Regions from separate parts of the Scandinavium lactucae genome, predicted to be linked through region 2. Evidence: predicted binding sites of a transcription regulator. Region 2 holds the regulator's gene; the other holds the start of a gene.
What was found. The regulator Fur, encoded in region 2, represses iron uptake genes when iron is present. The targets are predictions, from matches to a motif close to ATAATAATGAGAACNACTATCAA.

Region 1: a site for Fur is predicted at 2,545-2,567, ahead of fes (enterochelin esterase). Genes of this name have one in related genera too.

What each region holds. Positions count from the first base shown of each region.
Region 1 covers NZ_JAWXRD010000002.1:93,107-97,220, forward strand. The annotation lists gene entF (enterobactin non-ribosomal peptide synthetase EntF) at 1-1,044, opposite strand, end outside; gene SIK69_RS02510 (MbtH family protein) at 1,037-1,252, opposite strand; gene fes (enterochelin esterase) at 1,279-2,490, opposite strand; gene SIK69_RS02520 (TonB-dependent siderophore receptor) at 2,761-4,114, shown strand, end outside.
Region 2 covers NZ_JAWXRD010000035.1:48,615-52,728, forward strand. The annotation lists gene ybfF (esterase) at 1-689, shown strand, start outside; gene ybfE (LexA regulated protein) at 821-1,114, shown strand; gene fldA (flavodoxin FldA) at 1,263-1,793, shown strand; gene fur (ferric iron uptake transcriptional regulator) at 2,120-2,572, shown strand; gene SIK69_RS15430 (ChiQ/YbfN family lipoprotein) at 2,668-3,006, opposite strand; gene chiP (chitoporin ChiP) at 3,054-4,114, opposite strand, start outside.

The sequences.
Region 1 (4,114 bases), on a different contig from region 2:
AAATACCGGGCCAAATAGCGGCTCCTCTCCTGCCGCCTTGCCTGCATCACGCACAATTTGCTCGGCGTCGTAACGCTGATGGCGGCGCATTTTTTTGAGCTGCGCCCCGAGTCGATTCGCCAGCTCCGGCAGGGTTTCTTCCGGCGCGATTGTGACCGCCAGCGGCAGCACGTTCAACACCGGCCCGCTGGCGGTCAGCGCCGCGGAACCCAGACGACGCATGAAGATATACCCCGCCGCGTAGTCGTTGCGCCCACACAGGCGACCGAGCCACAGCGCCGCCAGCGCCAGGGCCAAATCGCTGCGCGGGCTTGAGGTTGAGGCGGCTATCTGGCGGAAGGTGTGAGGGCAGGCAGTCAGCTTCAGCCGCCAGATATCGGGGCTGGCGGCGCGGCCCGGCAACGGGGCGGCAGAGAGCGAGGCAGGAGCCGGTAGCTGCTGGCGCTGTTCAGCCCAGAACGCACCGTCGCGCGTCCAGCCGTCGCTTTCACGGTAGCGCTGATACTCTTCGACCACCTCGGCAAACGGTGTGAACGGCGAGTCAGGTAAAGTTTCCTTGCGCTGTAAGGCACGGTAAATATGGGCGATCTGACGGGTAATCGCCGGGAAACTGAAGCCATCTACCAGCAAATGGTGATAACGCTGATACCAGTACCAGCGGGTATCAGCCACCCGGAGTAGCTGATGGCACACCAGCGGATTGCCGCTGTCGACGCGGGTGTTTTGCGCTAAATCAGCCTTTATAAGGTTCATGGCGGCGGCGTGTGGGTCAGATTCCTGCCGCAGATCGTTCACCGTAGCCACGCCCGGCGGCAGGCTATCGTCCAGCCGCTGCCACGGCACGCCGTTATCTTCGCCAAAGCGCATCCGCAGGGTATCCGCCTGCCCCAGGCCAAGCACGATCGCCTGCTGTAAAAGAGCGGCATCAATCTCGCCGTCAAGTTCGACATAGTGGGCCACGCTCCAGGCGTTCGGCAGAGAGGAAAGCTGTTCCGCCATCCAAATCCCCGGCTGCGCCGCGACCAGCGGTAAACGTTCAGTCATGAGGCACTCCGACAAAATGAGCAGGATTCAGAAGCGTCCAGCGGGCAGCCAGCCAGGCATTGCAGACGTCCGCACTTTGCGGCTCGCAAACCACCTGCCAGCCTTCCGGCAGCGCACACTGCTGCGGCCAGAGGCTGTACTGTTGCTGCGCATTTTGCAGAATATAAAACTGCCCTTGCGCATCATCGAAAGGGTTACTGATTTGCATACCAAACTCCTGTCGTAAAGCGCGCTTTATGCGTCGAGCAGCGGCTGCCAGAGCGCTATCAGCCCTGCTGTCAGCCCGCCGCGCCAGCACAGCGCATCGTGTCCGCCGTCAACCTGACGCCAGAAAACCGGCTGCTGGTGCTTGTCTAATTGTTGTAAAAGTGCCTGATTGGCCTCGAAGATAACCGGCTCACGCCGCCCGGCTTCCAGCCAGATGCGCAGGCCGTGCGGCGAAAATTCACCGCGAGAAAGTTTTTCCGGGATAACGCCCCCGCGACGATCGCCGCGCGTCGGCCACCAGTAGGAGCCGGACTGGCTCAGCACACAGCCAAACCGCTGCGGCCAGTTCAACCCGGCAAACATCGCCGCCAGCCCGCCAAAGCTCTGACCTGCGACAAGGGTGTGCCCCGGGCATTCGCTGTGCGGGGCGAGGCGTTGGATCTGCGGCAGCAATTCGGTCTGTAACGCCTGCCAGAAATCGGTATTGCAGGGCAATTCAGCGCTGCGATGAGCGCTGTCGATGGCATCGATTAAGATGTACACCGCCGGGGGAAGCTGGCCTTCGCGGGTCAGGTGTGCCAGCGGCGACCAGACCGGCATACTCTCGGCCCAGAACTGCCCATCCAGCAGCAACGCCAGCGGGCGATCGGGCGAGGCATTGTCTCCGGTGGTGTAAATCCACACCCGACGGACGTTGCCCAGTCGCTGACTGCGCCAGTCAATGCAGAGTGGCGGGTTGTGCGCCACCTCAGGCAGATCCCAGCCGGGCTGAATCGGTGCATCCGGGAGCGAGAGTGCCGACACCGCATGCCCGCGCCCGCCGCGCCAGCTATGGCGATTGAGCGGATCGGCTATCGCCTGCGGAAGCAGCTTTCGCCAGCCTTCGCGCAGCAGCTGCCTGTCCGGGGCGTGGCCGTTAAACAGCGCCGGGGAAAAATCATCGTCATGCTCGCAGGGAATAAAACAGTAGCTGCCGCGCCAGCTGGCAGGCAGCCGGGTTTGCCACTGCCAGACGTCGGTGCCGGGCAGACGGGACAGCGTCTGCGGCACCGCGTTCTGGTGGTGATCGGTCACACCGGTGATGTACATCCACACCCGTTTTGTCGTCGAGTGTGACTCGCTTCCGGCCGGATCGCGCCAGTAAAAGGTGACGTGGCACAACGCCCCTTCCCGTCGCCACTGCGGGCCGTCAATGCGTTGCCACCAGGCTGCACTCCCTGTCGTTACCGTCTCCGCCACGTTAACCCCGCGCTGTATGTGGAATTTTTCGTTACACTCCAAAAATTATTGATAATATTATTGATAACTATTTGCATTTGCAATAGCGTATTGGCGCGCGATTAAGAACATTTACAGCCTCTACATCATTCGAGTTGCAGGAAGGCGGCGACGCAGCGTTTCCCCAGGAGCTTACATAAGTAAGTGTCTGGAGTGAGCGGGGAAAGCCAACGCCCCTGCGGCGCGAAGTATGACGAGGCTTTTATCAATACAGCAGGACGTTGGCTCACAATGAATAACAAACTCAAATCACTGGCCCTACTGGTCAATCTGGGTATTTACGGGGTGGCATTCCCTCTGCACGCAGAAGAGACCGAAAAGGCAACGACGGCAGAGACGGGCGAAACCATGGTCGTCACCGCCGCCCAGCAAAACTTGCAGGCACCGGGCGTGTCTACCATCACCGCCGATGAAATTCGTAAACGCCCTCCGGCCCGTGATGTCTCCGAAATTATCCGGACCATGCCCGGCGTGAACCTGACCGGGAACTCCACCAGCGGTCAGCGCGGCAACAACCGCCAGATTGATATTCGTGGGATGGGCCCGGAAAACACCCTGATCCTGATTGACGGTAAACCGGTGACCAGCCGGAACTCGGTGCGTCTGGGCTGGCGCGGCGAGCGTGACACCCGGGGTGATACCAGCTGGGTGCCGCCAGAGATGATTGAGCGTATTGAAGTAATTCGCGGCCCGGCGGCGGCGCGTTACGGTAATGGCGCGGCGGGCGGGGTGGTGAACATCATCACCAAAAAAGGCAGCGACGCGTGGCACGGTTCCTGGGATACCTATATGAACCTGCCGGAACATAAAGACGAAGGCTCAACCAAGCGCACCAACTTCAGCCTCTCCGGCCCGATGGGCGGTGATTTCAGCTTCCGTCTGTACGGTAACCTCGACAAAACGCAGGCCGACGCCTGGGACATCAACCAGGGACATCAGTCAGAGCGTACCGGCATTTATCAGAACACCCTGCCCGCCGGACGGGAAGGCGTGGAAAACAAAGACATTAACGGCGTGATACGCTGGGACTTCGCTCCGATGCAGTCCCTGGAGCTGGAGGCGGGCTACAGCCGTCAGAACAATCTGTACGCCGGGGATACCCAGAACACCAACACCAATGCGTTCGTTAAAGAGAACTACGGCAAAGAGACCAACCGTCTGTATCGCCAGAACTACTCCCTGACCTGGAACGGCGGCTGGGATAACGGCATCACCTCCAGCACCTGGGCGCAGTACGAGCACACCCGTAACTCGCGTAAAGGCGAAGGCCTGGCGGGCGGCACCGAAGGGATTTTCAACTCCAATGAGTTTGTCGATATCGACTTGTCCGACGTGCTGCTGCACAGCGAAATCAACCTGCCGGTCGATTTCGTCTTCAACCAGACGCTGACGCTCGGCACCGAGTGGAACCAGCAGAAAATGAAGGATATGGGCTCGAATACCCAGACCTTTATGGGCGGCCCGATCCCGGGGGTGAGCAGCACCAACCGCAGCCCGTATTCGCAGGCAGAAATCTTCTCGCTGTTCGCGGAAGACAACATTGAAGTGACCGACAGCACCATGCTGACTCCGGCGCTGCGCTTCG
Region 2 (4,114 bases):
TCGGTAGCCTGGATAACCTCGGGATCCTCGCGAGAGATCTGGTTGCCGACCACGATATTCTGCAAGTCGATATGCGTAACCACGGTCTTTCCCCGCGATCCGCGGAAATGACCTATCCGGCGATGGCGCAGGATCTTCTCGACACGCTTGATGCCAATGGTATTGAGAAAGCCACGTTGATCGGTCATTCCATGGGCGGGAAAGCGGTGATGGCGTTTACCGCCCTGGCACCAGAACGCGTCGGAAAACTGGTGGCAATCGATATTGCCCCGGTGAATTATCAGGTGCGTCGTCACGATGAAATCTTTGCGGCCATCAACGCGGTGACCGAAGCCGCTGTCTCAAACCGTCAGCAAGCGGCAGAGGTTATGCGCCAGCATATTAATGAAGAAGGCGTGATTCAGTTCCTGCTGAAATCTTTTGTCGACGGTGAATGGCGCTTCAACGTGCCCACGTTATGGGATCAGTACCCGCACATCGTCGGTTGGGAAACGATTCCCGCATGGGACCACCCTGCCCTGTTTATTGCTGGCGGCAACTCGCCTTATGTCACCAACGCGTACCGCGACGCCCTGTTATCGCAGTTCCCACAGGCGCGAGCGCACGTGATTGCCGGAGCCGGACACTGGGTTCATGCTGAAAAACCGGAAGCAGTACTCCGCGCTATCCGTCGCTATCTGGCGGAATGATTAAAATCCGAGCAAGCAAGCGCCATTGTGGCTCCCGGCGTTGGCGTGTGGGTTTCGCTCATGTATGATTGCGCGCTATCTGCGCCGGGCCTGTCGTCTGGCGGCTTGTTTCCCCGAAGTCACTCTGAATCATGGCAAAAGAACAAACGGACCGAACGACATTAGATTTGTTCGCAAACGAGCGTCGCCCGGGAAGGCCGAAAACCAATCCGCTCTCACGCGACGAACAGTTACGCATTAATAAGCGTAATCAGCTGAAACGCGACAAAAGCAACGGTCTCAAACGCGTTGAGCTTAAGCTCAATAACGATGCCGTCGACGCGCTCAATGAGCTGGCGGATGCCAGAAACATGAGCCGCAGCGAGCTTATCGAAGAGATACTGATGCAACAGCTGGCTGTGTTACACGGCCAGGAACGTGACTGAAAACACGAAATCTTTCACTTTCATTTAGCAGTGAGTGCAGTCCGGCGCAATTGCAGTTCCCGCGCACTTCTCCTCCTGCTATCATTGCCTTTATCTGTGGGCAACATTCCACCATCATTTCATTACGTTTCAAGAGGTTATTTTACTCATGGCAATCACAGGTATTTTTTTCGGCAGCGACACCGGTAACACCGAAAATATTGCGAAGATGATCCAGAAGCAGCTGGGCAAAGACGTTGCCGAGGTGCATGACATTGCCAAGAGCAGTAAAGAAGACCTCGAAGGTTTCGACATTCTGCTGCTGGGTATCCCAACCTGGTACTACGGTGAAGCACAGTGTGACTGGGACGACTTCTTCCCAACGCTGGAAGAGGTAGACTTCAACGGCAAACTGGTGGCCCTGTTCGGCTGTGGCGATCAGGAAGACTACGCAGAGTATTTCTGTGATGCGCTGGGCACCATCCGCGACATCATCGAACCACGCGGCGCGACCATCGTCGGTCACTGGCCAACCGAAGGCTACCATTTCGAAGCCTCTAAAGGTCTGGCCGATGACAACCATTTTGTTGGTCTGGCCATTGATGAAGATCGCCAGCCTGAACTGACCGCTGAACGCGTTCAGAAGTGGGTAAAACAAATCTCTGAAGAGCTGCACCTGGAAGAGATCAAGAACGCCTGATGATGTAACGGCGCAGCGCTCGCGTTGCGCCGTGTGATTGATGAACAGATCGATAGGTTGCGTAAAATTAATAGATATAAGCAATCAAATTAATCGCTACAAATTTTTAACTTTTGAGCACATATCTGTACAATGTCTTCTGTTTTGACGAGGTCGGATGTTTCGCTTTGCAGATGATGCCTCGTTTCTGAAAAGCATACTTTGCTCAGGGTTTGCAGTTTTCATTTAGGCACCGCAGTCCTATAATGAGACGCATTATCCTGAATTCATTCTTAGTAATACTTCCAATAAGGAAGTGTATCGCCTAGCAACAGGACTGATTCCGCATGACTGACAACAATACCGCATTAAAGAAGGCAGGCCTGAAAGTCACGCTTCCTCGATTGAAAATTCTGGAAGTGCTTCAGGAGCCTGACAATCACCATGTCAGTGCGGAAGACCTTTATAAACGCCTCATCGACATGGGCGAAGAAATTGGTCTGGCAACGGTGTATCGCGTTCTGAACCAGTTCGACGATGCCGGGATTGTCACCCGCCACAATTTCGAAGGCGGTAAATCTGTTTTCGAATTGACCCAACAGCATCACCACGATCACCTGATCTGCCTCGACTGTGGCAAGGTTATCGAATTCAGTGATGACTCTATCGAAGCGCGTCAGCGCGAAATTGCCACCAGACACGGCATTCGTCTGACCAACCACAGTCTGTATCTTTATGGCCATTGCGCAGAAGGTGACTGCCGTGAAGATGAGCACGCACATGATGGTGCCGAGAAATAATCGGACATCCAGAAAAGTAAAAGCCAACCTGACGGTTGGCTTTTTTATTGGCATTTTTGGCATAACGTTGGGGCAATAGCGCCAACCGTCGAGGGTTACGGCTTAGGCGTATTGTTACTGCGAATCTCTTTCCACACCTGATCACAACGGGCTTTGACTGCCTGATCGTTGCCGGTACGCGTCGCCAGAATACAATTCTGGTAATCCAGAACGCGTACACTTTCCTGAGTCGCAAACTGCTGATGAGTCTTGTCAGTTTTCAGTACGTTGAGCACGCTCTGGCAGGCTTCAATTTTATCCGGATTTCCTTCAGCGGTATTGATACAGGCGCTGTAGGCATCTTTCAGCTTGCTGTCTTCTTGTGGTGCAGGAGATGGCTGCGCACAGGCCACCAGCCCGGAAGCCATAACGGCGATAAGAATCAATTTTTTCATGATACGGCCTTATCAATGCGCGGCAGGTTTACCCTGCCGCACGCGTGTCAGAAGATAGTGAACGGGGCAATAACGATGAACTTCACGTCACGCTCATCCTGGAAGATGTTGCCATAACCGCCGCCCCAGCTTGGGATGTCGGAGTGGTTGTCGTATTGAGTGAAGTGCAGTTTGAACAGCGTGCCTTTCGCACGGCCTTCCTGCACGGTGTACATCGCATCAAAGCTGTAAGAAGACTCTTTGATTTTGTTCGAGGCGTTGTCTTCACGCTGACCTGCGCTGTTGATATACCAGTCCGCCGGTTTGGCATCCCAGGCATACACGTAAGATGCGCCGACGGCCCAGCCTGGCATATCCCAATTTTTCAGGTCATACATCGCACCGAAGAACACCGCTTTTTCGCCGTTGGCGTTGAAGTCTGAGCGGTTATCCCACCAGATATCCAGACGACCGTTGGAAGAAGCATAGGTCGGGGTCATACGCTGGAGGAAGTAACCCTGCTGGCCTTCTGCTTTTACCCACGTCCCTTCCAGGCGCAGGTCAACTACGTCAGCCACTTTATAGCCGAAGGTCAGTGCCTGTAACCACGCGGTGCCGTCGTAAATATCGTTAATGGTGTTGCTCTCAACGGTGTCACGCGCCCCATAGAATTGGTAGCTGGTTGAGAGTGGCGCGCCGGCAACATCAAATTTGTAGCTGGCTTTGGCGAAGTACTGATCCATAAAGCCTTCTGCCTGACCAAATGCGGCTTCGAGCACCAGGTCATTTTTGAAATCATACTTGGCACCAATGGAGTGCAGATACTCAACTTTGGTTTTCTTATCGTTCTGATAGAAATGGTCTGTTTCGAGGTGCCATGGAGCCTTATATTCGTTGGTCCACATATAGGAGAAGCTCAACGCACCAGCATCACCGTAATCAAAGTTTGCCCCGGCTTCTGCCCCTTGATAGGTACCTGGCATAAAGCTCCAGTGCGGCGCTAAAAGCGTTTGCCCGGTTGGCTGAATATAACCTGCACGCGCCCAGGTCGGACCCAGTTTGAATTTCGCGGCGGCTTTATAAAGGCTGATACCACTCTTATCGCCAGAGTAATCTTCGTCGTAGCCTT